4 regions of the Mesorhizobium sp. M8A.F.Ca.ET.208.01.1.1 genome follow, and region 4 is predicted to be linked to each of the others. Evidence: predicted binding sites of a transcription regulator. Region 4 holds the regulator's gene; each other region holds the start of a gene.
The links. Region 4 encodes PhoB, which activates phosphate uptake and scavenging genes when phosphate is short. Its sites were predicted from a motif close to TGTCATNNANCTGTCAT; they were not measured.
Positions count from the first base shown of each region.

Region 1: a site for PhoB is predicted at 4,348-4,364, ahead of phnF (phosphonate metabolism transcriptional regulator PhnF). Genes of this name have one in related genera too.
Region 2: a site for PhoB is predicted at 2,091-2,107, ahead of EN851_RS26840 (ceramide glucosyltransferase). Genes of this name have one in related genera too.
Region 3: a site for PhoB is predicted at 4,037-4,053, ahead of ppk2 (polyphosphate kinase 2). Genes of this name have one in related genera too.

Region 1 covers NZ_SRUT01000002.1:573,225-580,684, reverse strand. The annotation lists gene phnL (phosphonate C-P lyase system protein PhnL) at 1-80, opposite strand, end outside; gene phnK (phosphonate C-P lyase system protein PhnK) at 400-1,176, opposite strand; gene EN851_RS13290 (alpha-D-ribose 1-methylphosphonate 5-phosphate C-P-lyase PhnJ) at 1,173-2,084, opposite strand; gene EN851_RS13285 (carbon-phosphorus lyase complex subunit PhnI) at 2,081-3,193, opposite strand; gene phnH (phosphonate C-P lyase system protein PhnH) at 3,196-3,807, opposite strand; gene phnG (phosphonate C-P lyase system protein PhnG) at 3,807-4,268, opposite strand; gene phnF (phosphonate metabolism transcriptional regulator PhnF) at 4,379-5,128, shown strand; gene EN851_RS13265 (zinc-binding alcohol dehydrogenase family protein) at 5,137-6,153, opposite strand; gene EN851_RS13260 (ABC transporter permease) at 6,231-7,199, opposite strand; gene EN851_RS13255 (sugar ABC transporter ATP-binding protein) at 7,196-7,460, opposite strand, start outside.
Region 2 covers NZ_SRUT01000007.1:214,030-221,489, reverse strand. The annotation lists gene EN851_RS26845 (O-succinylhomoserine sulfhydrylase) at 1-811, shown strand, start outside; gene EN851_RS26840 (ceramide glucosyltransferase) at 839-1,990, opposite strand; gene apaG (Co2+/Mg2+ efflux protein ApaG) at 2,211-2,603, shown strand; gene EN851_RS26830 (Hsp33 family molecular chaperone) at 2,839-3,870, opposite strand; gene argF (ornithine carbamoyltransferase) at 4,000-4,911, opposite strand; gene EN851_RS26820 (aspartate aminotransferase family protein) at 4,928-6,127, opposite strand; gene EN851_RS26815 (GcrA family cell cycle regulator) at 6,484-7,002, shown strand; gene EN851_RS26810 (magnesium and cobalt transport protein CorA) at 7,071-7,460, opposite strand, start outside.
Region 3 covers NZ_SRUT01000001.1:1,573,912-1,581,371, forward strand. The annotation lists gene EN851_RS08155 (DUF2066 domain-containing protein) at 1-156, shown strand, start outside; gene hemB (porphobilinogen synthase) at 270-1,301, shown strand; gene EN851_RS08165 (glyoxalase superfamily protein) at 1,564-2,106, shown strand; gene EN851_RS08170 (dihydrofolate reductase family protein) at 2,296-2,943, shown strand; gene ppk2 (polyphosphate kinase 2) at 3,011-3,931, opposite strand; gene EN851_RS08180 (aldo/keto reductase) at 4,213-5,256, shown strand; gene EN851_RS08185 (glycosyl transferase family 90) at 5,281-6,252, opposite strand; gene EN851_RS08190 (glycosyl transferase family 90) at 6,390-7,361, opposite strand.
Region 4 covers NZ_SRUT01000002.1:882,318-889,777, reverse strand. The annotation lists gene pstC (phosphate ABC transporter permease subunit PstC) at 1-118, shown strand, start outside; gene pstA (phosphate ABC transporter permease PstA) at 122-973, shown strand; gene pstB (phosphate ABC transporter ATP-binding protein PstB) at 970-1,773, shown strand; gene phoU (phosphate signaling complex protein PhoU) at 1,799-2,506, shown strand; gene phoB (phosphate regulon transcriptional regulator PhoB) at 2,525-3,214, shown strand; gene EN851_RS14795 (ROK family protein) at 3,480-4,724, opposite strand; gene xylF (D-xylose ABC transporter substrate-binding protein) at 4,988-6,028, shown strand; gene EN851_RS14785 (sugar ABC transporter permease) at 6,170-7,460, shown strand, end outside.

The DNA.
Region 1 (7,460 bases), 310 kb from region 4:
ACGACAGGCAGTTTGATGCCGTCGCGCAGATGCATGGTGAAGCTCTTGGCGACGCCGGAGACAACGAGAGGAGTCGGCATCAGAAGGTTCTCCAATTGTCGTCGATCGGTCGGAGGATATGGCTCTTTCCCCCCGTCACCATACGGGGAGAAATGTCCGGCAGGACAATGAGGGGCAGCGCCGAGGTCCGGTTGAGAAGTTGCTTTGGGCAGGGCGAGGCTAACGGGACAGCATAAGCGTCCACAGCGCGCGTTCCCGCCACGTCAGCGTCGCCCCTCATCGCCCTGCCGGGTACTTCTCCCCGTATAGTGACGGGGAGAAGGGGCTGTGTCGGGCGGTTTCGCCAATCTCCAGCGTTGCAAAATGCGCTTGGCAGATGGGGGTGACCTGGTGCCATCTTCACACCTGAAGTATCGAGGAAACGAGCAATTGCGTGTAGGGCGCGCGCGGATCGTCGAGCACACGGTCGGTGAGGCCGCTTTCGACCACGCGGCCGTCCTTCATCACCATCATGCGCTGCGACAGAAGCCGCGCCACGGCAAGGTCGTGGGTGACGACGATCGCGGCAAGACCAAGGTCGGTGACCAGACCGCGCAGGAGATCAAGCAGGCGCGCCTGCACGGAAACATCGAGGCCGCCGGTCGGCTCGTCCATGAACACCAGCCGCGGGCCGGTGACGAGATTGCGGGCGATCTGCAGGCGCTGGCGCATGCCGCCGGAAAAGGCGCGGGGTTCGTCGTCGATGCGGTCTTCCTCGATCTCGACGCGCGACAGCCAGTCCACCGCGGTGGCGCGGATCTTGCCGTAATGGCGGTCTCCGACCGCCATCAGACGCTCGCCGACATTGGCGCCGGCCGAAACCGTCATGCGCAGGCCATCGGCGGGGTTCTGATGGACAAAGCCCCAGTCGGTGCGCATCAGGAAGCGGCGCTCGGCCTCGCTCATGCGGTAGAGTTCGCGGAACTGGCCGTCACGCATGCGGTAGCTGGCGGTGCCGGAGGAAGGCAGCAGCCGCGTCGACAGGCAGTTGAGCAGCGTGGTCTTGCCGGAACCTGACTCGCCGACGACAGCCAGGACCTCGCCCGGCCACAGGTCGAAGGAGACGTTGTCGCAGCCGACACGCGAGCCGTAGAATTTCGACAGCGCCGAGACGCGCAGCAGCGGTTCGTCGGTCATTGTGCCGGCTCCATGTTTGCTGGCGCTAGATGGGTCTCGGGGGCAAGGTGGCCGCGATGGCCCTCTTCGCGCCTCTTCTCGCAGTGGTCGGTGTCGGAGCAGACGAACATGTGGCCTCCATGGTCGTCGAGGATGACCTCGTCGAGATAGACGTTCTCGGCCGCACACAGCGCACAGGGCTGGTCGAAGGTCTGCACCTCGAACGGATGGTCCTCGAAGTCGAGGCTCACCACATCGGTGAAGGGCGGCACCGCGTAGATGCGCTTTTCGCGGCCGGCGCCGAACAGCTGCAAGGCCGGCGAGCGGTGCATTTTGGGATTGTCGAACTTCGGCGTCGGCGAGGGGTCCATGACATAACGGCCCTCGACCTTGACCGGGTAGGCATAGGTGGTGGCGATGCGGCCGTGCTTGGCGATGTCCTCATAGAGCTTCACATGCATGAGGCCATACTCCTCCAGCGCATGCATCTTGCGCGTTTCGGTCTCGCGCGGCTCGAGGAAGCGCAGCGGCTCGGGAATGGGTACCTGGTAGACCAGCACCTGGCCGGCGGTCAGCGGATGCTCGGGGATGCGGTGGCGGGTCTGGATGATGCTGGCGGTGGCGGTATCGGTGGTGACAGTGACATTGGCGACCTTCTTGAAGAAGGCGCGGATCGACACAGCATTGGTGGTGTCGTCGGCGCCCTGGTCGATGACCTTCAGCACGTCGTCGGGGCCGATGATCGAGGCGGTGACCTGGACGCCGCCGGTGCCCCAACCGTAGGGCATCGGCATTTCGCGCGAGGCGAACGGCACCTGGTAGCCAGGAATGGCGATGCCCTTGAGGATCGCGCGGCGGATCATCCGCTTGGTCTGTTCGTCGAGATAGGCGAAGTTGTAGGTGGCGATGTCGGTCGGTTGCGCAGTCATTCCGCTGCCTCCTTCGTTTCTTCCGCCTTCGCTGGATTTTCGCGGGCCTCATACTCGGCGCGCATGCGGCGCACGAGGTCGAGTTCGGCCTGGAAGTCGACATAGTGCGGCAGTTTCAAATGCTCGACAAAGCCGGTCGCCTGGACATTGTCGGAATGCGAAATGACGAACTCCTCGTCCTGCGCGGCGGCGACGACGTCCTCGCCCAACTCGGAGGCGCGTAGCGCCCGGTCGCAGAGCGCCATGGCCATTGCCTTGCGCTCGCTCTGGCCGAAGACGAGACCGTAGCCGCGCGTGAATTGCGGCGGCGCCTTGGCCGAGCCCTTGAACTGGTTGACCATCTGGCATTCGGTGACCCGCACCGTGCCGAGCGGCACCGCGAAGGGCAGTTCGGGAACGTCAAGCTCCAACTCGACCTCGCCTATGCGGATCTCGCCGACAAAGGGATGGTTGCGGGCGTAGCCGCGCTGCGTGGAATAGCCGAGCGCCAGCAGGAAACCCTCGTCGCCGCGTGACAGCGCCTGCAGGCGGATGTCGCGCGCCATCGGGAATTCCAGCGGCTCGCGGGTGATGTCGCCGGGGATGTGATCCTGCGGCATCTTGCCATCGGGCTCGATCAGGCCTTCACGGGCGAGGATGGCCGAGACACGCGGCATGGGCTCGGCTTCGCGGGCGCGCTGCAAGGGCTCGGCGACATCGGCGCCGGTGGCAAGCTCGGGGTCGAGCAGGCGGTGCGTGTAGTCGAAGGTCGGGCCAAGCAGCTGGCCGCCAGGCAGGTCCTTGTAAGTCGCCGAGACGCGCCGTTCGACCAGCATCGCGCTGGTGTCGATCGGTCTGGTGTAACCGAAGCGCGGCAACGTGGTGCGGTAGGCACGCACCAGGAAAATCGCTTCGATCATGTCGCCGCGCGCCTGGACGATGGCGAGTGCGGCGAGTTCACGGTCATAGAGCGAGCCTTCGCTCATCACCCGGTCGACACCCAGCGCCAGCTGCTCGACGATCTGGTCGAGGCGGAGCGCGGGCACCGAGCGGTCACCGCGCCGGCGGTCGGCAAGCAGGCCGTGGGCGTTGGCAATGGCGGCTTCGCCACCTTTTACCGCGACATACATCTTCAAGCCTCCATCGTCTTGATGCGCGTCGTGCGCGGCAGGCAGGCTACGCCTTGCGATGTGGCGAGGACGATGTCGACGCCGCGCGGAAAGCGCTTGTTGTTTTGCTTCCACTGCTCGACGAAATGGCGCGGCATTTGTGCCGGCGCGATCGTGGCGCTGGTTTCGATGCCGGGGCCTTCGAGCAACAGCGGGGTTCCTGAAGTGAGATCGCCGACCTGCAGGATCAGCGTTGTCGATCGATCGGGATAGTCCTGCGTGCCTTGTGAGAAACCGTCGAGCGCCATCATTTCGGCCGGTGTGGCAACAAACGCGAAATGCGCGTCGGCCGGGGTGTTGGCAAGCGGCGCACCGGTGTGGAAACCAAGCCAGGAGCCGATCGCCGCGGAGGCGTGCAGGGCCGGGTCGAGCCAGAGCGGCGTGTCGTTGTCGCAGAGCGCCAGTGCAATGGCGCCTGATGTTGCCGAAAGCGGCGCCGGCGGGCGGGCCAGGCCCGGCAAGGGCTGGACGCTGCCCGGCCGCGCCATGGCGTCCATGACTGCCCGAAACACGGTCTGTGCGTTGAAGACCGGATCGGCGAAACCGCCCTCGATCGATTGTGCCGCGATATCCATCAATCTTCTCCGCGAACCATGGTGAAGAAATCCACTTTCGTCGCCGCCGTCTCGGCACGGCGTTTTTCGTGGGCAACGGTCAGAGCCGAGCGTAAGGGCGCAATGAGCCTGGTCTCGACCTCGGCGCGGCGGGCAGGGTCCTGCCAGAGCGCGTCGGCGATGGCCGCCAGCTTCGCCTTCTGCTTGTCGCGGCCAAGCGCGTAGCAATGACCGACCTGTCCGGACGGCAGCCGGACCGTGGCGCGGGTAACGGTCGCTTCGCCGACATTGAAGGGCGCGCCGCCGCCGCCGATGCGGCCACGCAGCGTGACCAGGCCGGTCTCGGGACCGCGCAGCAGCTCGGCTTGCGAAGGCAGGCCGGCCTCGTTCCAGAGCCGGACGATGTCGTCGCCGCTGGATTGCGCCAGCGTCGCCATGGCGGCTTTGCGCTCGGCCTGGTCGCGGGCTTCCTGTCCTCGCATCGGCAGCTTTCCTCTTCGCCAGATTTGTCTATTGATATAGACAACTATACAAATTATACATATTCCCTAACGCGAGTCCATGACGGGTGCGTGACAGGCGGGGGCAAAACATGATCGGGCAGCAAGCGGCCGACAGCATCGAGCGGCGCAGCGGTGTTTCACTATGGCGCCAGATCGCCGACAGGATCCTGCAAGCGATTGCCATTGGCGATTTCGCCGAAAATGCCGCGCTGCCGCCCGAAGTCGCGCTGGCCGAGCGCTACGGCGTCAACCGTCACACAGTACGCAGCGCCATATCGGCCCTCGTGCAGGAGGGCGTGCTGCGGGCCGAGCAAGGGCGCGGCACGTTCGTCTTGTCGCGCAAGCGGCTGTCCTATCCGATCGGCGCGCGTACGCGTTTCTCGGCGGGCCTGCAGGGACAGACGTCGGAACGACACATCGTGCTGCTCTCTTCATCGATCGAGCCGGCCAGCCAGCGTGTCGCCGAGGGTCTTGGCCTTGCCAGGGGCGCTGACGTGATGCGGCTGGAAACACGCGGCGAGGCCGACGGACGGTCCGTGTCGCGTGCTGCCAGCTGGTTCGATGCCAGACGCTTTGCCGGCATCGACGAGGCGATGGCGCAGACCGGTTCGATCACCGCGTCGCTCGCGCGTTTCGGCATCGACGATTATCTCAGGCAATCGACCGTGCTCTCGGCGCGCCATGCCGACGCCGCGGATCTTGCCGATCTCGATCTGCAGCCGGGCGCCATCGTGCTGGTCACGGTGGCGGTCAACGTCACGCCCGACGGCCAGCCGATCCAGTTTTCGGAGTCACGTTTTCCGGCCGAGCGGGTGGAGCTGAAGCTGTCGGCGCTGTAACGCCCCGGCTATCCGATCTCGATCACGGCCTTGATCAGGCCCGACTTTTCATGGACCCAGCGTGCGAGATCCCCTGGCGTATCGGTCAGCGTGGTCCGGTGGGTGACGAGCTTGGCCAGCGGCACGGCGCCATTGCGGATCGAGGCGGCGACATGATCGAAATCGGCGCGCAGCGCATTGCGGCTGCCGACCAGCGTCATCTCGCGCTTGTGGAACTCGGGATCGGAAAAGACGATGTCGTCCTTGACGACGCTGACCAGCACAAGCGTGCCGCCATGCGCGACATGGGCGAAGGCCGATTGCACCGAGGAGGTGTTGCCGGTGGCGTCGAAGACCACGTCGAAGCCTTCGCCACCAGTCGCGTCGCGCACCAGATCGGCAACCGGCGCTTGTGAGCCGTCAAGGACTGAGAAGCCGAGCTCGCTTGACGCGAAGCCCAGCCTTTCGCTGCTCATGTCGAGCAAGCTGACGTCGAGCCTGGCGATGCGGGCGAAGATGGCGGTGCCGAGGCCGATCGGACCGGCGCCGATGACCAGCGTGCGTGCACCGGGCTCGGAACGCGCGCGGCGCACGGCATGGGCGCCGATGGCCAGGAATTCGACGGCGGCGGCGTCGGCGAGCGACAGGCCGTTGGTGGGATAGAGGTTCTGCGTCGGCACCAGGATCTGTTCGCACATGGCGCCATCGCGATGCACGCCGAGCACTTCGATGCGCACACAGCAATTGGGCTTGCCGTGGCGGCAGGCGATGCATTTGCCGCAGGAGAGATAGGGGTTGATGATCACCGGTTCGCCGACCGCAAGACCGGCTCCTTCGCCGACTTCGACGACGGTGCCAGACACTTCGTGGCCCATGATGCGGGGGTAGGCGAGGAACGGGTGCTTGCCCTCGAAGATGTGATAGTCGGTGCCGCAGATGCCGACATGGCTGACCGCCACCAGTGCCCAGCCGGGAGGCGGCGAGCCGGGAGCGGGACGGTCTTCCAGAATGAGTTCGCCGGGCGAGCGGCAGACGACGGCTTTCATGGTTCGGTCCAATTTGGGTTTACGAAAACTCCGGCCCGTTTTGATACTGGGCCGGAGTTCGATTTTCGGTTCGTTGACTACTTGCCGCCGCGGCGGCGCAGGCCATCGAAATAGACGATGACGATGATCAGCACGCCGGTGATGACACGCTGCCAGAAGGCGTTGACGTTGAGCAGGTTGGCGCCGTTGTTGATGGTCGCCAGGATGAAGGCGCCGAGCAGTGGCCCGTGCACCGAGCCGACCGCGCCGAACAGTGAGGTGCCGCCGATCACCGACGAGGCGATCGCCTGCAGTTCCCACCCTTCGGCCTGGGTCGGGTTGCCGATGCCGATGCGCGAAGCCAAGAGCACGCCGACGAACGCCGCGCACAGACCCGACAGCGTGTAGGCCATGAAGATGGTGCGCTGGACGTTAACGCCGGACAGGCGCGAGGCCTCGGCGTTCGACCCAACCGAGAACAGATACCGGCCCCAGCGGCTGTGATGCAGGAAGACATAGGCGGGTATGCCGACCAGCAGGACCATCCAGAACAGATTAGGGACGCCGAGGAAGGAGTTGCGCGAGAATTCCTGGAAAGCATCATTGTTGATCGAAATCGAATTGCCGTTGGTCATCAAGAGGCCAATGCCGCGCAGCGACGTCAGGGTCGCCAGCGTGATGATGAAAGGCGGCAGGCCCATCTTGACGATGCCAAAACCATGGAAGAGGCCGATGGCGACGCCGACCAGCAAGGTGAGCAGGATGGCGAGGAAGACCGGGACGCCGGCGTTGATCAACATCGCGGCGATGACGGTTGCGAAGCCAACCACCGCGCCCACGGACAGATCGATGCCGCCGGTGATGATGACGAAGGTCTGGCCGACAGCCAAAATGGCGATCATCGAACCCTGGCGCAGCAGATTCGAGATGTTGTTGGCCGACGCGAAGCTCGATGTGGATAACGACAGGATGACCCACAGCAGCACCAGCAGCGCCAGCAGCGTCAGTCCGAACAGGGCGTTGTAATTGCGCTTCGGTTTTTCGGCAGGGATCGCCTCGGTGCTCATGTCTTTCCTCCCAACTTTTCTTGTTTCTCGGCGAGCGCCTGTGTGAGGATGTCCTCGTGATCGGCGGTGTGGAAGCCGTGCGTGGCCACCAGCTTGCCGCGGCGGAACACGTGCAGCGTGTCGGCCAGTTCATAGACTTCCGGCAAATAGGATGAGATCAGGATGATGCCGGCGCCCTTTGACAAGAGCGCGCTGAACAGGCGGTAGATTTCGGCCTTGGTGCCGACATCGACGCCAACCGTCGGCTCGTCGAAGATGAAC
Region 2 (7,460 bases), on a different contig from region 4:
TGGCATCGAGGCGACCTTGGTCGACGGCACCGATATCGCCAATTGGGAAAAGGCGGTCAGGCCGAACACCAAGCTGTTCTTCCTGGAAAGCCCGACCAATCCGACGCTGGAAGTCGTCGACATATCAGCCGTCGCCTCGCTTGCCAATTCGATCGGCGCGCGGCTTGTCGTCGACAACGTCTTCGCCACGCCGCTGCAGCAGAAGCCGTTGCAGCTTGGTGCGCACATCGTCGTCTACTCGGCCACCAAGCATATTGACGGCCAGGGCCGTTGCCTCGGCGGCGTCATCCTGTCGGACAAGAAGTGGATCGACGAAAATCTGCACGACTATTTCCGCCACACCGGCCCCAGCCTGTCGCCGTTCAATGCCTGGACCTTGCTGAAGGGGCTCGAGACGCTGCCGCTGCGCGTGCGCCAGCAGACGGAAAGCGCCGGCAGGATCGCCGACTTCCTGGCCGAGCAGCCGCAGATCGCCCGCGTCATCTATCCCGGCCGCGCCGACCATCCGCAGGCCGCCATCGTCAAGAAGCAGATGTCGGGCGGCTCGACGCTGATCTGCCTCGACGTCAAGGGCGGCAAGCCGGCGGCCTTCGCGCTGCAGAACGCCCTCGACATCGTGCTGATCTCGAACAATCTCGGCGATGCCAAGAGCCTGATCACCCATCCGGCGACGACGACGCACAAGAACCTGAGCGACGAGGCCCGCGCCGAACTCGGCATCGGGCCAGGGACGCTCAGGCTGTCGGTCGGCCTGGAGGACGCCGACGACCTGCTGGAAGACATCGCGCAGGCGCTGAAGGCCGCCAAATAGGCTGTTTGGGAGCGTCGGTCGCGGCGATCAGGCGCGCGACGGCGTCTCCTCCAGTTCGGCCGCCTTGGTGCGGATGGTCATTGCGTTGCCGCGCCAGTCGACGGCGCCGCCGAGCCAGCCGCGCGCCCAGAGGGTTGGGAGCATCACGTCCCGCGCAATCATGGCCGCGACCATGCGCGGCGACAGGTACCAGCCCTTGGACAAGGCCAGTGCGCACTCCGGAAGGTAGAAGGCCGCCAACACGGCAATCGCGGTTGCCCAGAGGCTGATGCCGGCGCTCGCCGCAGCAACCAGGGCAAGCGCGAGAGGCACCGCCGCGCCGGTCAGGATTTCGGGCGCGAAGAACAGCGGGAAGGTGACGCGGCGCAGGCGCGCCCAGCGGGCCTGGCGCGACCAGATCTCGCCAAGCGTGCGCTGGCCGAGCGGCTGCTCGAAGGGCGCGGCAACGAGATTGACGCGCAAGCCGAGGCCGTTCACCAGCTTGGTGGCGGCAGCGTCCTCGGCGATCTCGGCGGCCAGCGCCCGAATGCCGCCATTGGCATCCAGCATCGGCTTGTTCCACAGCATGCTCTTGCCCTGGGCAAAGCCGAGGCCGAGCGCCTCGCCGGCATACTGCCAGCGGGCCTGCAATGTGTTGAGGAAGGCGCATTCGACATCGGCCCAGAAACCCTCGGGCCGCGAGCCGATCGGCGTCGAGCAGACAAGGCCGGTGTCGGGCCGCCATGCCGCCATCATGTGCTCGACATAGTCCCTCGGCATCAGGACGTTGGAATCTGCAAGGATGACCCAGTTGTGGCGTGCCGCTTCCCAACCCTTGACGCAATTGTTGAGCTTTGGATTGGCGCTGACGCGGTCGTCACCGATCAGCAGCCGGGCCGGCACCTTGGGAAACCGGGCAATCGCCCTGTTTATCAGTTTGACCACCGGATCGTCGGTATGGGCGACGCAGAAGATCAGTTCGTAGCGTGGCCAGTCGAGGGCGAAGGCGCGTTCCAGCGTCTCATGCGTGAACGGCTCGACGCCCCGCGACGGGACGACGATCGAGACCGGTTGCGGCTTGCCGGCTGGCGGGGCGATCGTGTTGCGCCGTTTCAGCTGTGAAGCGGCGAGCGAAATGCTGGCGGCGTTTGAAAGGATGAGTGCGGTCGAAAGCGAGGCGGCTATGAAGGTGAGTTCCATCGAGATCTGGTCACTCCGGAAAGGCGGCCGGCATCGTGGCCGTTTTCAACAGTTCGACAGAGCGCCGAGTCGCCCGGTTCGTGCACACCACCATTGTCGTGTGTCACTTAAATGACATTCTTTGCCGGCACCTGCGGTTCAAGGTCAGCCGCGACAAGACGCGCACGTTGACCTGCTCACCGGGAGCGCTGAAAGTCATCGGGTTGTTTTGGAGCCGCTCATGTACCGCGCCGTGACGCGCAACATCGAAGTGCAGGTCAGGCCGTTCTATCTCGAGGACCGTTCGGATCCCTCGGAGAACCGCTATGTCTGGGGCTATCAGATAACGATCGACAACCAGTCGGACGAGTTCGTGCAGTTGTTGTCGCGCTATTGGCACATCACCGATGGCGCCGGCCGGGTCGAGGAAGTGCGCGGGCCGGGCGTTGTCGGCGACCAGCCGGAACTCAATCCCGGCGACAGCTATCAATACACGTCCGGCTGCCCGCTCTCGACACCGTCCGGGATCATGGTCGGACGCTACACGATGCGCAACAAGCGCGGCGAGACCTTCGACATCGCCATCCCCGCCTTCTCGCTCGATCTGCCGGGGACAAGGCGCACGGTGAATTAGCGTCTTTTCTCCCGTCACTATACGGGGGAGTTGAGGAATGGCCGCGAAGCGGACGAAAAGCCAATTGCTTGGCTTTTCGAGTGACGACCGTCCGGCAGGACAATGAGGGCAGCGCCGAGCTTGCGAGAATTTTCTTCAGACAGAGCCAAGGAGCTCCTGTACTAACGCTGGCGCTGCCCCTCATCCGCCTGCCGGCACCTTCTCCCCGTATAGTGACGGGGAGAAGGGACTAGCTTTACTGAGCCGCAAACTCGGCCGGATCGAAGTCGTACTGGGTCGAGCAGAACTCGCAGGCGACGTGGATGCCGCCATCCTCGGTGCTGTCCTTGATCTCCTGCGCGGAGAAGCCCTCGAGGATATCGCGGATCTTGTCCCTGGAGCACGAGCACTGGTCGGTGACGGGGACGCCGCCGAAGACGCGCACGCCATGCTCGTGGAACAAGCGATAGAGCAGCCGCTCGGCGCCGATGGTCGGGTCGATCAGCTCGGTCGGCTCGATGGTGCCCAGCAAGGCGAGGAGTTCCTGCCAGGAATTATCGGCCGGATCGTGGACTTCCGCGCGCGGATCGCCATCGCCGCCCGGCAGGTCCGGGACGCGCATGCGCTCGGGCGATTGCGGCAGGAACTGCGCCAGTATGCCGCCGGCGCGCCACTGCTCGCGCGCACCGCCGATACCGGGCGTCAGCAGCTTGGCGACCGAGAGCCTGATATCCGTCGGGATCTGTTCCGACTGGCGGAAATAGGTGCGCGCCGCGTCTTCCAGCGTTTCGCCGTCGAGCTGGACGATGCCCTGATAGCGCTGCGTATGGGCGCCCTGATCGATGGTCAGCGCCAGCACGCCGCTGCCAAGCAGCGTTTGCTGCGAGGTCTCGCCGGCCGCGACCAGCGCTTCGAGCCGATCCGCGTCGAAACGCGCATAGGCGCGCAGCGCCGAGGGCGTGGAAAAGTCCGCGACCAGCATGTCGACAGGCCCGTCGGTACGGGTCTGCAGGATGAACTTGCCTTCGAACTTGAGCGAGGTGCCGAGCAGCACCGTCAGCACACAGGCTTCCGCCAGCAGGCGGGCGACCGGCTCGGGATAGTCGTGGCGGCCAAGGATGGCGTCGAGCATCGGCCCGAGCTGCACCGTGCGGCCACGCACGTCGAGCGGACCGACTTCGAAGGGAACGACGTGATCGTCGCCGGCGTAGCCGAACTCGCCGAGTTTGGGGTGATGTTCAGTCACTTGATGGCTTTCCAACATGACAAAGCTCCAGGGCGCGGCCATGCGGCCCTGGTGGGCACATGCGTCCAAACGCGCTTGATTTGCGTGATGCGGCGCAGATAGGCATCGCGCCCCCGCAGATCAAGCGCCTGGGCATTTCAGGCGCCAAGACATATCAAGCAACAAGACACATCAAGCACCGAGACACCAGGCAAGCACGGCCTTCTGGGCGTGGAGCCGGTTCTCAGCCTCGTCGAAGACCACCGAATGCGGTCCGTCGATGACCTCGTCGGTTACCTCCTCGCCGCGATGGGCCGGCAGGCAATGCATGAACAGGGCGTCGGGCTTTGCCTTGGCCATCAGCGCCGCGTTGACCTGATAGGGCGAGAAGACATTGTGGCCGCGGGCACGGTGTTCCTGGCCCATCGACACCCAGCAGTCGGTGACGATGCAGTCGGCCTGGTCGACGGCTTCTTCGGGCGAGCGGGTGAAATGCAGCTTGCCGCCATGCGCCTTGGACCAGTCGACATGCTTCTGCGCCGGTTCGCTGCCTTCGGGTACGGCGACGTTGAGATTGAAGCGGAACCGTGCCGAGGCCTCGAGCAGCGAGTGTAGCACGTTGTTGCCGTCGCCGGTCCAGGCAATGGTCTTGCCGGCCACCGGACCGCGATGCTCCTCGAAAGTCATGATGTCGGCCATCAGCTGGCAGGGGTGGGTGTCGTCGGTCAGCCCGTTGATCACCGGAACGGTGGCATTCTCGGTCAACTCTAGCAGCCGCTCGTGCGAGGTGGTGCGGATCATGATGGCGTCGACATAGCGCGACAGCACCTTGGCGGTGTCGGCGATGGTCTCGGAGCGGCCGAGCTGCATCTCGGTGCCGGTCAACATGATGGTCTCGCCGCCAAGCTGGCGCATGCCGACGTCGAAAGAAACGCGCGTGCGCGTCGACGGTTTGTCGAAGATCATGGCCAGCACCTTGCCTTCGAGCGGCTTGGTCCGCTCGCCGGCCCTGAGACGCGCCTTTCGCGTCACCGCATCATCCAGCATGAAGCGCAAATCGCCTTCGGAAACGGTGGAAAGATCGGTGAAATGGCGAACTGACATCAGGAATGGTTCCGGATTACTTCGCGGCGGCGGAGGCAATGGCCTCCGACAGGCCCTTGGCGCCGGCGCGGATGCGGCCGAGCGCTTCGTGAATCTCGGCATCGGTGACGGTCAGCGGCGGCAGCAGGCGAATGACGTTGTCGCCGGCCGGAACCGCCAGCAAATGCTGGTCGCGCAGCGCCATGTTCACCTTGCCGTTGGGCATCGCGCATTTGAGGCCGAGCATCAGCCCGGTGCCCCTGATATCCTCCATCACCTCGGGGAATTCGTCGGCTACCGACGCAAGCCCCTGCTTCATCAGCAGCGCCTTGCGCTGGACATCCTCGAGAAATCCATCTTCCAGCACGACGTCGAGGACGGCGTTGCCGACCGCCATTGCCAGCGGATTGCCGCCGAACGTGGTGCCGTGCACGCCGGCGGTCATGCCGACGGCCGCTTCATCGGTGGCAAGGCAGGCGCCCATCGGGAAGCCGCCGCCAATGCCCTTGGCGATTGCCATGATGTCGGGCGTCACACCCGACCACTCATGCGCGAACAGCTTGCCGGTACGGCCAATGCCGCACTGAACCTCATCGTAGATCAACAACAGGCCGTGCTGCTCGCAGAGCTGCCGCAGACGCTTCAACGACTGTGTCGGTACCGGGCGGATGCCGCCCTCGCCCTGCACCGGCTCGATCAGGATCGCGGCGGTCTCGGGCGTGATCGCTTTTTCAGCGGCGTCGATGTCGTCGAAGCCGACCTGATCGAAGCCTTCGACCTTGGGTCCGAAGCCCTCGAGATATTTGTACTGGCCGCCGGCCGCGATGGTCGCCAGCGTGCGGCCATGGAAGGCGCCTTCGAAGGTGATGATGCGGAAGCGCTCGGGATGTCCCTTGACGAAGTGGTAGCGCCGCGCCGTCTTGATCGCGCATTCCAGCGCCTCGGCGCCGGAATTGGTGAAGAACACCTTGTCGGCGAAGGTGGCATCAGCCAATCGTTCGCCAAGCCGGCTCTGCCCCGGGATCTCATAGAGATTGGAGACGTGCCAGAGCTTCGCCGCCTGTTCGGTAAGGGCCGCGACCAGATGAGGATGGCCGTGGCCAAGCGAATTGACAGCTATGCCGCCGGCGAAATCGAGATATCGCTCGCCCTTGTCGGTAACCAGCCAGGTGCCTTCCCCATGGTCGAAGGCCAGGGGTGCGCGAGCAAAGGTCTCGTAAAGCGCCGAACCGCTCATTATATGCGTCTCCGGTACCGGAAAATCAAAAAAGCCGCCAAAGCGGCGGCCTTCTGTGGCTTATCGTGTTTTTCGGTCATGAAGTCAACGAAAACGTCGCGTAGTGGCGCGCGGCAAGCCCCCTGACGCGACGCCGGCTCATGAGCGACCGGGCAAGTTGGGGAAAACCGAAAAAACCGATTCGTGTTGCACTTGGGACTCTTGTCACCGAGTCAGCGCATAGAGTAGTTGTAGTCGAGAAATAACTAGATTTCGTGCGGCGGACCTAATCACCAGATATATGTGGTGTCTGCCCCAGCAGTGGTGCTGGGTCGGGAAAGGATTCTGATTGCCGCACGCTTATGAGGAGCGCGGTCATGAACTGGACTGACGAGCGGGTAGAACTCTTGAGAAAACTGTGGTCGGAGGGTCTGAGCGCAAGCCAGATTGCCGCTCAGCTTGGAGGGGTCAGCCGCAACGCGGTCATCGGTAAGGTGCACCGGCTGAAACTGTCGGGCCGCGGCCGTGCGACGGCGACGCCGGCACGCCAGAAGAAGGCATCGCAAGGATCGACCGTCCAGAAGTCGGTGGCACGCGCCGCGACCACGGCACGTCATGTCACGACTTCGATCGGCGCGACGGCCCTTCAGACGCAATTCGACGCCGAACCTGTAGCAAGACACTACATTCGCCCGGTCGAGAACGTCGTGGTACCGATCTCACGGCATCTGCAGCTCGTCGAACTGACCGAGCGCACCTGCAAATGGCCGAACGGTGATCCGCTTTCGGAGGACTTCAATTTCTGCGGCAACGAAGCCGCCGAGACCGGTCCCTACTGCAAGTACCATGCCCGCGTGGCGTTCCAGCCAGCGGCGGAGCGGCGCAGGAACCGATAGGGAATAGCCACTGATTGAGCTTCCGCGAGGGGGCAATGCAGTCTTTCCCCTATTCGCTATTTGCTCTTTCACAGCCAGCCGTTCTTCCTGAACCGCCAATACAGGAAGCAGCAGATCAGCGCGATGGTGGCCAGCACCATCGGGTAGCCATATTCCATCTTCAGCTCGGGCATGTCGGTAAAGTTCATGCCGTAGATACCGGCGAATGCGGTTGGCACCGCCAGGATGGCCGCCCACGAGGCGAGTTTCTTGGAGATCGCCGTTTCCTGGCTCTGGCCGACCAGGAGACTGGCCTCGAAGGCGAAGGCCAGCACCTCGCGCAGACTGTCGATTTTCTCCTGGACGGTGCGGATGTGATCCGTCACGTCGCGGAACAGCGGGTGCATGGCCGAATGGATCTGCGGCAGCTCGGCGCTGGTCAGCCGGCGGCAGACTTCCACCAGGGGCAATGCCGCATT
Region 3 (7,460 bases), on a different contig from region 4:
TGGAGCGACAAGGAATTCGGCTGGATCGCCGATTGGCGGCTGGCCGATCACGGCAAGACCTATCGTTGGCAGGTGCGTGGGGTCAGCTTCGACGAGGCGTTCCGTGTCGCCATCGGAGGCGCGGCGCAGATCCTTTCGGGTAATGGGCAGCCCTGACCCAATAGGCGTGGTGGGACAGCGCTGTGGCAGCTTTGACCCCTGGCACAAACGTGTCGCATTGGTCAGCACCAGGGGCTCGTGGTAAAAGCCGTCGATCCGGAGTTTTGGCCATGAACAAATTCACCCCAGCAAAACCTGCCGGCGCGCGCAGCGTCGACGACGTCACCGGCAGCCGCCGCCTGCGCCGCATGCGCAAGGCCGACTGGTCGCGCAGGCTCGTGCAGGAGAACCGGCTTTCGGTCGACGACCTGATCTGGCCGATCTTCGTCGTCGAGGGCAGAAATGTCCGCGAACCGATCGCCGCCATGCCCGGCGTTTTCCGCCTTTCGGTCGACCTTGCCGTCAAGGAAGCCGAACGCGCTGCCAAGCTCGGCATTCCGGCACTAGCCACTTTCCCCAATGTCGATCTCGGCCTGCGCGACCAGACAGGCTCGCACATCCTCGACCCGGAAAACATCATCAACCGCGCCACCCGCGCGATAAAGGACGCGGTGCCCGAGATCGGCATCATCACCGATGCCGCGCTCGACCCGTTCACCAGCCATGGCCATGACGGCATCCTGCGCGACGGCATCATCGTCAATGACGAAACCGTGGAACAGGTCGCGGCGGCTGCCGTCATCCAGGCGGCGGCCGGTGCCGACATCATCGCGCCTTCGGACATGATGGACGGCCGTATCGGCGCCATCCGCGACGCGCTCGACGCCAACGGTTTTCAGGACGTGGCGATCATGTCCTACGCCACCAAATTCGCCTCGGCCTTCTACGGCCCCTATCGCGAGGCGGTCGGCACCGCCGGCCTGCTCAAGGGCGACAAGAAGACCTACTATATCGACCACGCGAATTCGGACGAGGCGGTGCGCGAGGCCGAACAGGACATCGCCGAGGGCGCCGACATGCTGATGGTCAAACCCGGCCTGCCGTATCTCGACATCATCCGCCGGCTGAAGGACGAATTCCAGATGCCGACCTTCGCCTACCAGGTGTCGGGCGAATATTCGATGATCAAGGCGGCGGGTGCAAATGGCTGGATCGATGGCGAGAAGGCGATGCTGGAATCGCTGCTCGCCTTCAAGCGTGCCGGCTGCGATGGCATCCTGACCTATTTCGCGCCCGAAGTGGCTGTGATGCTGAAGGGCTAGCCCCGACTTCCCGGGCAATGCCTTTCAGTAGGTGTCACCACTCTTTCGATCGGTCGGCGGTTCCTTCGAATTCCCGCTGACAAAAACCGGCAGCTGCAGCTATGATAGTCGCACGGCCGGGGGCGGCCGGCAGCCCGCACCTCGGACAAAGAGGTATGGCGAACGCCTCCAGAGGATGCTCCCTGACCCGTTTCACCGTCGGGCGAAGGCGTCGGCAATGCGGGCACTGACGAAGGCTTCGCCGTGACCCGAGGAAACGGACATGCTTGCCTATAGCGATGCCAAGACCATGGCGAAAGCCATGCGGGAGGCGCTTGCCGCCCGCGACCTGACGATCAGCCACAGTGACGCCCTGGAGATCGTCGCGCGCCAGTTTGGACTGGCGAGCTGGAATATTCTGTCGGCGAAGATCGAAGCCCCGCCTGCCGGCCAAGACAAGATCGTCTTCGAGCGAACCGCGCCGATCGTTCGCATCTTCGACGTCGCCAAGGCGCACGAATTCTACCTAGGCTTCCTCGGCTTCACCGTGGACTGGGAGCACCGCTATGGGGAAAGTTCCCCTCTCTATACCCAAGTCTCGCGTGGCGACCTTGCACTGCACCTGTCCGAACATGCGGGCGACGCGACGCCTGGCGGCAACATGGTCGTTTATATGACAGGCATCCGCGACTTCCACAAAGAGCTTGCCGGCAAGGAGTATCGCTACATGAATCCCGGCCTGGAGCATGAAGACGGCCGGCTGACGGTGGAGGTCATCGACCCGTTCAGCAACCACATCCGCTTCATGGAACTGACGGGCGAATGAGCTGATATCGCGGCGGCCTGGGCGGCCGTCACTGGCCGTCCGGGCCGATCGCTAAAAACAGTCCCGACATCGCCTGGCGGCAAAGGTCCGGATACATACTTTCGATCCGAAAATACCGCTTGCAGTTCGCAATCAGTTTGCTAAAAGAAAACCACTTGCAAATTACAACTGGTTATCGAGGAGGTCTTCATGTCAAAACTTCGTGTCAACGCGTTTACCCTCTCGCTCGACGGCTATGGCGCCGGTCCTGATCAGGATCTGCAAAATCCGCTCGGCATCGGCGGAGGATCCTTGCACAAGTGGTTTGTCGACACCCGCACCTTCCGCAAGATGGTGCTCGGACAAGATGGCGGCACCACCGATACCAACGAGGCGTTCGCGGCGCGCAGCTTCGAGAATGTCGGCGCCTGGATCCTGGGTCGCAACATGTTCGGGCCGATCCGCGGAGAATGGCCTGACGACAAGTGGAAGGGCTGGTGGGGCGACAACCCGCCCTACCATGTGCCGGTTTTCGTGCTGACGCACCACAAGCGGGCGTCTATCACCATGGAAGGCGGCACGATTTTCCATTTCGTCACCGACGGCATCCATTCGGCGCTCGAGCAGGCGAGATCGGCGGCTGGCGGCAAGGACGTGCGGGTCGGCGGCGGCGTCGATACGATCCGCCAATATCTCCAGGAGAGGCTGATCGACGAGATGCACCTGGCGATTTCGCCGGTGCTGCTTGGCCGGGGCGAGAACCTTTTTGCTGGCCTCGACATGCCCAAGCTTGGCTACGCGTGCACCGAACAGGTGGCGACAGCGCTGGCCACGCACGTGGTTATCAAGCGGGCTTAAGCTCGGCGCCGCCCCTCATCCGCCTGCCGGCACCTCCCGTATAGTGACGGGGAGAAGGAAGGGTCACTCAATATTTCTCCGGCACGTAAAGCTCGCGCGGCAGGACCTGGCGTTCGTATTCCGGGTTGAAAACGCGCTCCGGCAGCGTGATCTCCTCGTGCGGCACCTCTTCATATGGCAGCTGCTTGAGCAGATGGTCGATGCAGTTCAGGCGTGCCCGCTTCTTGTCGTTGCCCTCGACGATGTACCAGGGCGCTTCGGGAATGTTGGTGCGGGCGAAGGTTTCTTCCTTGGCCTTGGTGTACTGCTCCCAGCGCACCCGCGACTGTAGGTCCATCGGCGACAGTTTCCACTGCTTCATCGGATCGTGGATGCGCATCAGGAAGCGCATCTGCTGTTCCTCATCGGTGATCGAGAACCAGTATTTGACCACGGTGACGCCGGAGCGCACCAGCATGCGCTCGAACTCCGGCACGTCGTGGAAAAACTCCTCGACCTGATCGGGGCTGGCGAAGCCCATCACCCGCTCGACGCCGGAGCGGTTATACCAGGAGCGGTCGAACAGCACGATCTCGCCGCCTGCGGGCAAATGCGGGACATAGCGCTGGAAATACCATTGCGACTTCTCGCGTTCGGTCGGCGCCGGAAGCGCCACGACGCGACAGATACGCGGATTGAGCCGCTGGGTGATACGCTTGATGACGCCACCCTTGCCGGCGGAATCGCGGCCCTCGAAAATCACCACCAGTTTCTTCTTGTGATAGGCGACCCAGGATTGCAGCTTGATCAATTCGGACTGAAGGGTGATCAAGTCGCGAAAATACTGCATGCGATCGATCGAAGGCGGATGCGAGTTCTTGTAGATCTTGGCGATCTCCATCGACAGCGCCGGTTCCGACAATTCGAGTTCATAATCTTCGTCGAGCGTGTCGGCGAGTTCGGCTTCAAGCCAGTCCTTGGCAGGGGAATTCTGTCTTAGCTCGGTCATATCAACTGCTCCGCTTGCAAGCCTGTCGGTTCCCTGGGGCGTCCCCAAATTGCTGCCAGCGGCCGGGAATGGAAACACCTGAGCCGACTTCAATATAGGCCGGCGGTGACGGTTTTATTGCAGCCCGGGCGCGATTTGCCGCCGGTGCAAATTTCGCGACGCATGATCGATCGGCGTCATCGCATGGCGACAAGCCTACCGAATTGTCCTACAAATCCCCGGTCGCGTTCCAGGCCTGCCCTTGGCGGCACGCCTCTTCAACAAAATCGTGAGGATCTGACATGGAATACCGCACCCTTGGCCGTTCCGGCCTGAAGGTTTCGACACTGACGCTTGGCACAATGACCTTCGGCGGCGCCGGGCCTTTCGCCGCGGTCGGCAACAGCGATCTCGCCGAAGCAAAGCGGATGATCGACATGTGCATCGACGCCGGCATCAACCTCATCGACACCGCGAATGTCTATTCGAACGGCCTGTCGGAAGAGATCATAGGCGAAGCGCTCGGCGGCAAGCGCAAGAACGACGTGCTGATCGCGTCCAAGGCCCGGATGCGGATCGGCAAGGGCCCGAACGACGAGGGCCTGTCGCGCCATCATCTGATCCGTGAATGCGAGAGAAGCCTGAAGCGATTGAAGACCGATGTCATCGACATCTATTTCGTCCACCAGTGGGACGGCCTCACCCCGCTCGAGGAAACCGTTGCCGCGCTCGACACTTTGGTCAGCCAGGGCAAGGTGCGCTACATCGGCTGCTCCAACTATTCGGGCTGGCAGGTGATGAAGGCGCTTTCCATCAGCGACAGCCGCCACCAGCAACGCTTCGTCACCCAGCAGATCCACTATACGCTGGAAGCGCGCGAGGCCGAGTACGAACTGCTGCCGATCTCGGTCGACCAGGGGCTGGGCGTGCTGGTCTGGAGCCCGCTCGCCGGCGGCCTGCTGTCGGGTAAATACCGCCGCGACAGCCCGACCGCCCGCCAGCTCGCCGGCTGGTCCGAGCCGCCGATCCGCGACGAGGACCGGCTGTGGCGGATCGTCGATGTGCTGGTCGAGATCGGCAGGGATCGTGGTGTTTCGGCGGCACAGGTGGCGCTCGCCTGGCTGCTCGGCCGCCCTGCCGTCTCCTCGCTGGTGATCGGCGCCCGCAATGACGTCCAGCTGAAGGACAATCTCGCGGCCGCCGCCCTGGTGCTAGGCACCGAGGAACGCCAGCGTCTCGACGCCGTAAGCCGGCCGCCCCTGCTCTACCCCTACTGGCACCAGCAACTGACAGCGAAGGATCGCTTCGGCCCCGCCGATCTGGTTCTCGACCGCAGCGATATCTGATCAGCGTCAGGTCGAGAGCGAGGGCTAGCTCTCGATGAACCGCCAGAGTTCGGGATCGGGTTCGATCTGGCCGCCGAGCACGAAATATTTGTAGAGGACGAGCAGGGAGATCGCCTGCTCGTCCCGTTCATTGGAAAATTTGCGGCAGTAGGCATTGGCCGTGGCGATGATGCGCTCCGCCGCGGCCGGATGCCGTTCGAAATAATCTACCTTTTCACGGAGATCGGAGAAGTCCGAGTCGAGCGGCGCATAGTGGACTCCAGCCTCGAGCTGGCTCTCGCCAAACCATGTCTCGTAGGTCGGCGGCGGCATCAGACAGAGCGAGTTGGAGTTCATGATCCATTTGAGGTTGGTCGCCACGTCATTGCCCTCCAACGAGACGATGTAGCGATAGCGCAGGTGCTGGCTGATGCTGAGGAAGGGCTTGCTGTACGCAGCCGGTGCATTGCGCTTGTGCGAACCGACGTCGCAGAACGGCAAGTCGCGCGCGACATCCAGGAACCGTGTCCGGATCGGATTGTTGAGGTCGCCGCGCCAGACCACAGCCGGGCGTTTGTCGGTGAAGACGACGGCGTCGGTGGGCATGTGAAAATGGCGGAACTTATTGAACTTCATCACGACGGCGTTGCCGTTGTCGGCGCGGATCGGCCGGTCCTTGACGAGCGTCGGCAGCTCGGGCACGCCTTTTACGTCGCCGAACTTCAGGTCGATGAGCAGTGACGGATCGAAATAGCGGGCAAATTCCTTCAAGTCGTAATAGTACATGCTCGGTTCAAAAGGCAGCTGGTCGATACGCACGGCATCCGCGCTTGGCGTAAAAGCGTCCTGCAGCTTGTTGTAGTGATTCAGCCGTCGGCGCACGGCCTCATCCGAGAGCCTGGCCTGTTCCAGGCGGCCCGCCAACCGTCGTCGGAAGATCGCCTGGGGTGCGATATCGCGGATCACGTTTCGCGCGTAGTAAAAGACCTTTGCGGTCGTTCGTTTTATGGTGGCCATCGTTCTTTTGATCAGAGATAAACGCGATTAAACAAATGACGGCCGGGACGGTTCCCTCGGCATGATCGCATGATTGGGCCACGCAATCCAGCGCTGCCCGAACACGTGGCAGCCGGCCGAGACGAGGTGCCCGGCAACTAGCCCGTTATGTAGCGCCACACCTCGGCATCAGGTTTGATCTGGCCCGAGAGCACGAAGTATTTGTAGAGCACCAGCAGAGAGATCGCCTGTTCGGTCCGCTCGTCGTCGAATGTCCGGCAATAGGCATTCGCGGCGGCGATGATGCGCTCCGCCTTGGCCGGATTCCGCTCGAAATAGGCCACATGGTCCGCAAGGTTCGAGAAATCCGCCTCGAGCGGCACATAGTGCACATTGGCTTCGAGCTGCCGCTCCGCGAACCATGTCTCATAAGTCGGCGGTGGCATCAGGCAAAGCGACTTCGAGTTCATGATCCATTTGAGGTTGGTCGCTACATCATTGCCTTCGAGCGAGACGATGTAGCGGTAGCGCTGGTGCTGGCTGATGCTGAGAAAAGGCTTGGCGTATTCGGCCGGCGCGTTCGGCTTGTGCGAGCCGGCATCGCAGAACGGCAGGTCGCGCACTGCCTTGAGGAATCTTGTCCTGATCGGGTTGTTGAGATCGCCGCGCCAGACCACGGTCGGCAGCTTATCGGCGAACGCAATAGCGTCAGCCGGCATCTGGAAGTGACGAAACTTGTCGAGCTTCATGATGACGGCGTTCCGGTCGTCATCGCAGATTGGCCGATCCTTGACGATAGCGGGCACCCTAGGCACGTTCCTGACGTCGCCGAATTCGAGGTCGATGAACAAATCCGGATCGAAATAGCGGGCGAATTCCTTCAGGTCGTAATAGTACATGGTCGGCGTGAACGGCAGCTTGCTGATGCGCTTGGCATTGGCGCTTGGCGCGAAACAATCCTGCAGCTTGTTGTAGTAATTCAGCCTGCGGCGCGCCGCCTCACCGGAAAGCCTCGCCCTTTCGAGCCGGTCGGCCAGCCTTGCGCGAAACAGCGTTTGCGGAGCGACATCGCGCACGACGTTTCTCGCATAATAGAAAACTCTTGCGGCGGTCCGCGAAATTGTGGCCATCGGTCACTTGATCAAAACAAACAGGCAGCTCTCAATTCATTGGCGCCCCGCATTTCCTACATCATTGTGGCGCCCATCTGGCAAGCCCCCGCATCTCTT
Region 4 (7,460 bases):
CGATCTCTACACCTCCTCGCTGGTGGCGCTCGGCCTGATCCTGTTCGTCATCACCTTCCTCATCCTTGCCATCGCACGCTACATGCTGATGCGCATCGACGCCCGTACGGGAGCCTGACCGATGTCCACAGCCGCATCGCTTCACCAAAGCCGCAAGCGCAGGAATGGCGTGATGATGACGCTGTGCGTCGTCGCCGCCGGCATTGGCCTCGCCTGGCTGGCGCTTATCCTCGGCGCGCTGCTCTACAAGGGCCTGTCCGGCGTCTCGCTGGCCGTGTTCACCGAAATGACGCCTCCGCCCGGCGACGCCGGCGGCCTGCTCAATGCCATCTACGGCAGCGTGGTGATGACGATCATCGCCGTGATCGTCGGCACGCCGATCGGCGTGCTCGCCGGTACCTACATGGCCGAATACGGCCGCTTCTCCAAGCTCACCACCATCGTGCGCTTCATCAACGATATCCTGTTGTCGGCGCCATCGATCATCATCGGCCTGTTCGTCTACGAGCTGATGGTGCGGCCGATGGGACATTTCTCCGCCATTGCCGGCGCCGTTGCGCTGGCCATCCTGGTCATTCCGGTCGTGGTGCGCACCACCGAGGACATGCTCAACCTGGTGCCGAACGCGCTGCGTGAAGCCGGCACCGCGATCGGCGCGCCGCGCTGGGTGGTCATCAAATCTGTCGCTTACCGCGCCGCGCTCTCCGGCATCGTCACCGGCATATTGCTCGCCATCGCCCGCATCTCCGGCGAGACGGCGCCGCTGCTCTTCACCGCGCTCAACAACCAGTTCTGGTCGAGCAATCTCAACGCGCCGATGGCCAGCCTGCCTGTCACCATCTTCCAGTTCGCTCTCAGCCCCTATGAGGAATGGCAGCAACTGGCATGGACCGGCGCACTCATAATCACCCTGACGGTTCTCGGCCTGAGCATTTTCGCCCGCAGCCTTACCGGACGCAGAGAGGACAGATGAAACCGATGTTGTCCACCGAGTTGAACACGCCCGAAGTGGCCGTGGATAAGGCCAAGATCGAGGTCAAGAACCTCAACTTCTACTACGGCCAGTCGAAGGCGTTGAAGGATATCAGCCTGTCGCTGCCCGAGCGCAGCGTCACCGCCTTCATCGGCCCGTCGGGCTGCGGGAAGTCGACGCTGCTGCGCGTCTTCAACCGCATCTACGAGCTCTACCCGAAGCAGAGCGCCGACGGCCAGGTGCTGCTCGACGGCCAGAACATCCTCGACCGCTCGCAGGATCTCAATCTCCTGCGCACCAAGATCGGCATGGTGTTCCAGAAGCCGACGCCGTTCCCGATGTCGATCTACGAGAACATCGCTTTCGGCGTCCGTCTCTACGAGAAGATCAGCAAGTCCGAGATGGACGGCCGTGTCGAACAGGCGCTGAAGCGCGCGGCATTGTGGACCGAGGTCAAGGACAAGCTCAACGCCAGCGGCCTCAGCCTGTCGGGCGGCCAGCAGCAGCGTCTTTGCATCGCCCGCACCGTGGCGGTGAAGCCGGAAGTCATCCTGCTCGACGAACCAGCCTCGGCGCTCGATCCGCTGTCGACCGCCAAGATCGAGGAACTGATCGACGAGCTGCAGGCCGACTACACGATCGTCATCGTCACCCACAACATGCAGCAGGCGGCGCGCGTGTCGCGCCAGACGGCGTTCATGTATCTGGGCGAACTGGTCGAATTCGACAAGACCGAGAAGATCTTCACGTCGCCTCGCGAGAAGCGCACGCAGGACTACATCACCGGCCGCTTCGGCTGATATCACGCATACGAGGACCAGGATCATGGCCGAACACACAGTCGCAGCCTTCGATGAGGATCTCGGACAGATCAGCAGGCTGATCAGCGACATGGGCGATCTCGCCGGCACGATGGTCGGCGGCGCCACCAAGGCTCTGCTGAATTCCGACAACGCGCTGGCACAGCGCGTCGTCTCCGACGACGCCATCATGGATGCGCGCCAGCGCGAACTCGACGACCGCGCCATCACCCTGATCGCCAAGCGCCAGCCGATGGCCGACGATCTGCGTCATGTCGTCGGCTCGATCCGCATGGCGGGCGACCTCGAGCGCATCGGCGACCTTGCCAAGAACATCGCCAAGCGCGTCGGTTCCGTCGGCCTCACCGCGACGCCGCGCGACCTGTCGCACTCGATCGATTCCATGGCGCAGCTGGTGCTGATCCAGGTGCAGGGCGTGGTCGAGGAATATGCGGCCGGCGATGCCGCCGCCCTCGCCAAGCTCAGGAATGACGACGAACGCATCGACGTCAAATACACCTCGGTGTTCCGCGAACTGCTGACCTACATGATGGAGGATCCGCGCAACATCACGGCTTGCACGCATCTCTTGTTCTGCGCCAAGAATCTCGAGCGCATCGGCGACCATGTGACCAACATCGCCGAGAATGCGTATTATGTGCTGACCGGAACGCAACTGCCCGCCAATCGTCCGAAGCAGGACGAGACGGCGATGTCGGCGCCGGCGGCTTGACGATAGGATGATCTGCCAATGATCGCGCCACGCATCATGGTGGTGGAGGACGAGGAGCCGCTCGGCGTGCTCCTCCGCTACAATCTGGAATCGGAAGGCTACCAGGTCGAGGTGGTGCCGCGCGGCGACGAAGCCGAGATCCGCCTCCAGGAGAATGTGCCCGACCTCCTGGTGCTCGACTGGATGGTGCCGGCTGTTTCCGGCATCGAACTCTGTCGGCGCCTGCGAATGCGGCCCGAGACCGAGAGGTTGCCGATCATCATGCTGACGGCGCGCGGTGAGGAGAGCGACCGCGTGCGTGGCCTTTCGACCGGCGCCGACGACTATCTGGTCAAGCCGTTCTCGACGCCGGAATTCATGGCCCGGGTCAAGGCGCTGCTGCGTCGCGCCAAGCCGGAAGTGCTGTCCAGCGTGCTCAAGGTCGGCGACATCGTGCTCGACCGTGAATCGCACCGGGTCTATCGCAAGAAGAGCGAAATCCGGCTCGGACCGACCGAGTTCCGGCTGCTCGAATTCATGATGCGCCATCCCGGCCGGGTGTTCTCGCGCAGCCAGTTGCTCGACAATGTCTGGGGCGAGACGATCTATATCGACGAGCGCACGGTGGACGTGCATGTCGGCCGGCTGCGCAAGGCGGTCAACAATGGCCGCATGCCCGACGTCATCCGCACCATTCGCGGCGCGGGCTACGCGATCAGGGAAGACTAGGTCGAGGGCGGCTACGCCCCTGACTTCGTCATCCACGAGCGGAGCAAGGAGCGAAGCGACGCGGCGCAGACCCGAGGATCGATGCCGGGACCTCGACGCGTCGCCGCAGTGCAGAATTCTGCACCGTTGCACTCTACGATCGAGGTCACGGCATGGATCCCAGGGTCTCCGCGACGCCGCTTCGCGGCTGCTCCGCCCAGGGATCACGACCTTGAGGGCGCTCGGCCAACCTCCAGCATTGGTGGTGATTCACCGGAGCGTTCGCTCAGGCCACGCTCTTCCCAGCACTGCCTCTCGCCTGCACGCCCGGCGCGAAAATCTCCTGGTCGACGAAGGTCAAGGCGCGCATGGCGCAGCCTTCGCGAATGAGCGGCAGTTCGTTCGGCTCGGTGTCGAAGGAAATCGATTCCGAATGCTGGCCGCCGGCGGTCTGGGCGATGGCCTCGCGCAAGGCCGGCTCGATCAGATCGAAGGCGGCGGCACTGACACCGACCATGGCGACCGGCGCCGGGTCGATCAACGCGAACAGGCTGCCCAGCCCATAGCCCAGCGCCTCGCCCGCCTTGCGATAGGCTTCGCGCTCCGGTCCGTCTTTCTCCCTTGCCGTCGCGGCGAGTGTCCGCATCTGCGCGTCGCTGACATCGGCGACCGGTTCGGCGTCCTCGCCAAGCTGCCTGGCATTACGCCAGATGGCATAGTTGCCGGCGTAGGCCTCGACGCAGCCGCGCCGCCCGCAACGGCAGAGCGCGCCGCCCGGGCGATGGATCATGTGGCCGAATTCGCCGCCCGATGAATGGGTGCCGGTGAACAGTTCGCCCTTGAGCACCAGGCCCATGCCGATGCCGTGCGAGAGCAGGATGGCGATGAAGTCGTCGCGGTAGCGTTGAGGGTCGCGCCAGCGCAACGCCACCGCCATCATGTTGCAGTCGTTCTCCATGGTGGCGGGGATGCCGAATTCGGCTTCGAGTATGTCGGCGAAGGCAATGTCCGTCTGCGGCGTGATCGGCGACCACAGCATGGCACGCGCCTTGGTGTCGGTGATGCCCTGGATCGCCAGCGCGATGCGGGCAACACTGCGGATATCGAGATCGGGGTCCTCGATGCGGCGGCGCACTATTGCCGTGCATTCGCCGATCAGCGCCTCGCGCGACATGGTCAGCGTGTCCAGCCGGCGCTGCTCCTCGGCGACCACCTGGCCGGCATAATCGATGACGGCGACGGATAGGAAATTCAGCGACAGCACCACGGTCATCACAGCCGCGGCCTCGGGGTTGAGGCCGAGGCCAACCTGCGGCCGGCCACGTTTGAGTGAGCCGGCCTCGTTCGGCTTGCCTTCGGTCAGGATACCTTCGCCGATCAGGTCGGCGGATATCGCCGATATGGTCGAGTGGCTGAGGCCAGTGGTGGCGGCGATCTCGGTGCGCGAGGGCTGACCATCCCGGCGCACGGCTGCAATCACCATTGCGCGGTTGCGCCGGCGCAGATCGTCGTGGCGGATTCCCACCGACATGCTTTCCCTCCCGGTTGCCGCGGTTCTTGATCCCCCTCGAATACCTCCGGCAACAGGGTCAAACACTGGCAGAAGCGGCCGGTGCTGTCATTTATTTATTGCGAGGCTCGAAAAAAATTTCTGGCACCTCAAAATCCATCAGAATCGATGTTGACAGTGTTCTGGCGATGGACCAGTGTTTTTTCGAGGCTCGAAAAAATAGAGCCTTTGTGCCGGCCTTCGGGCCAGTTTGGTCGCGCCATACGCGGCGCAGGGAGGATATCATGAAGAGATTCACAGCCGCCATCCTGGCGGGTGTCGCCATGTCGCTGACACTGGTGTCGGTCGCGCAGGCGAAGGACAAGGTCATCGGCGTTTCCTGGTCCAACTTCCAGGAAGAGCGCTGGAAGACCGACGAGGCCGCCATGAAGAAGGCGATCGAGGCCGCGGGCGACAAGTACATTTCCGCCGATGCGCAGTCCAATCCCGGCAAGCAGCTGACCGATGTCGAGAGCCTGATTTCGCAGGGCGCCAATTCGCTGATCATCCTGGCGCAGGATGCCTCGGCCATCGGTCCGGCGGTGCAGAAAGCGCTCGACGAGGGCATTCCGGTCGTCGGCTATGACCGCCTGATCGAAAACAAGGACGTCTTCTACCTGACCTTCGACAACAAGGAAGTCGGCCGCATGCAGGCCCGCGAAGTGTTCAAGGTGAAGCCTGAAGGCAACTACGTCTTCATCAAGGGCTCGGGTGCCGACCCGAATGCCGACTTCCTGTTCTCGGGCTCGATGGAAGTGCTGAAGGAAGCCATCGACTCGGGCAAGATCAAGAATGTCGGCGAGGCCTATACGGACGGCTGGCTGCCCGCCAACGCCCAGAAGAACATGGAGCAGTTCCTCACCGCCAATGACAACAAGGTCGACGCGGTGGTCGCGGCCAATGACGGCACCGCCGGCGGCGTCGTCGCGGCGCTGACGGCGCAGGGGCTCGCCGGCACCGTGCCGGTCTCTGGCCAGGACGGCGACCATGCCGCGCTCAACCGCATCGCGCTCGGCACCCAGACCGTGTCGGTGTGGAAGGACGCGCGTGAACTCGGCAAGAACGCCGCCGAGATCGCCTCGCAGCTCGCCGACGGCAAGAAGATGACCGACATCGCCGGCGTGAAGGACTTCACGACGCCTGGCGGCAACACCGTCAAGTCGCTGTTCCTGACCCCGGTCGCCATCACCAAGGATAATCTCAACCTCGTCATCGACGCCGGCTGGATCAAGAAGGACGAAGTCTGCGCGGGCGTCGCCGCCGGCAGCGTTGCGGCCTGCAACTGAGTTTGACCGCTTGAAGAAATGAAGGCGCCGCGGCCCAAAGCCGCGGCGTTTTCTCAAAAAGATTTGTGTTTCCGCATCACGCGGATAGCTTCTAGGCTGGCTTCGGCATCCGCGTAGACGGCCAGCCGGTTGGAGGAAATCATGACCGATACGACGTCCAACCCGCAGGCCGATACCGCGCGCGCCTCGGAACTCGGCGCGGTCGCCCGGTTCCTGAAGGCGACCGAGATCGACACCCGCATGCTCGGCATGATCGGCGCCCTGCTGCTGATCTGGGTCGCGCTGCATGTGATTTCGAGCCTGCGTCTCGGCGTCAATCCGCTCGATTTCGACAGCCGCACGTTTCTCACGCCGCGCAATCTGTGGAACCTGTCGGTGCAGACGTCCGCGGTCGCCATCATGGCCTGTGGCATGGTGCTGGTCATCGTCATGCGCAACATCGACCTGTCCGTCGGTTCCGCCGAGGGCCTGATCGGCATGGTCATGGGTTTTGCGCAGGTGCATTTCCTGGTTCGGTTCGTGGGGCTTGAACTCGGCAACCCATGGATCTGGGTCCTGGCTCTGGTCATCGGCCTGGCGCTCGGCCTTTTGATCGGCGCCTTCCAGGGCTTCGTCATTGCCTATCTCGAAGTGCCGGCCTTCATCGTCACGCTGGGCGGCCTGCTGGTCTGGCGCGGCGCCGCCTGGTGGGTCACGTCAGGCCAGACGGTGGCACCGCTCGACGCCACCTTCCAGCTGATGGGTGGCGGCCCGGCCGGATCGATCGGCGCCACCTGGAGCTGGGTCGTGGGCATCGTCGCCTGCCTGGCCGTCGTGTTCGCGCTGTTCAACGGGCGCGTGCAGCGCAAGCGCTTCCGCTTCCCGCTGCGGCCGGTCTGGGCCGAGACGCTGCTCGGCGCCGTCACCTGCGCCGTCATCATGGGCGCGGTCTGGCTGGCCAACTCCTATCCATGGCCGATCGGCATCGTGAACCGCTACGCGGCCGCCAACAACATCACCGTACCCGAGGGCGGCCTGTTCATCGCCCACGGCATCGCGATACCGGTGCTGATGGCGGTCGCCGTCGGCCTGGTCATGACCTTCATCACCAACCGAACCCGTTTCGGCCGTTATGTCTTTGCCATAGGCGGCAATCCGGAAGCGGCCAATCTCGCCGGCATCAACACGCGCTGGATCACCATGAAGGTGTTCATGATCATGGGCGTGCTGGCCACGATCGCAGCCGCCATTTCGTCGGCCCGGCAGAACTCCTCCACCAATGTGCTTGGCACATTGGACGAGCTGCTCGTCATTGCCGCGGCCGTCATCGGCGGCACGTCGCTTGCCGGCGGCTCGGGAACGATCATCGGCGCCATGCTCGGCGCATTGCTGATGCAGTCGCTGCAGTCGGGCATGGTGCTGCTCGGCGTCGACTCGCCGCTGCAGAGCATCG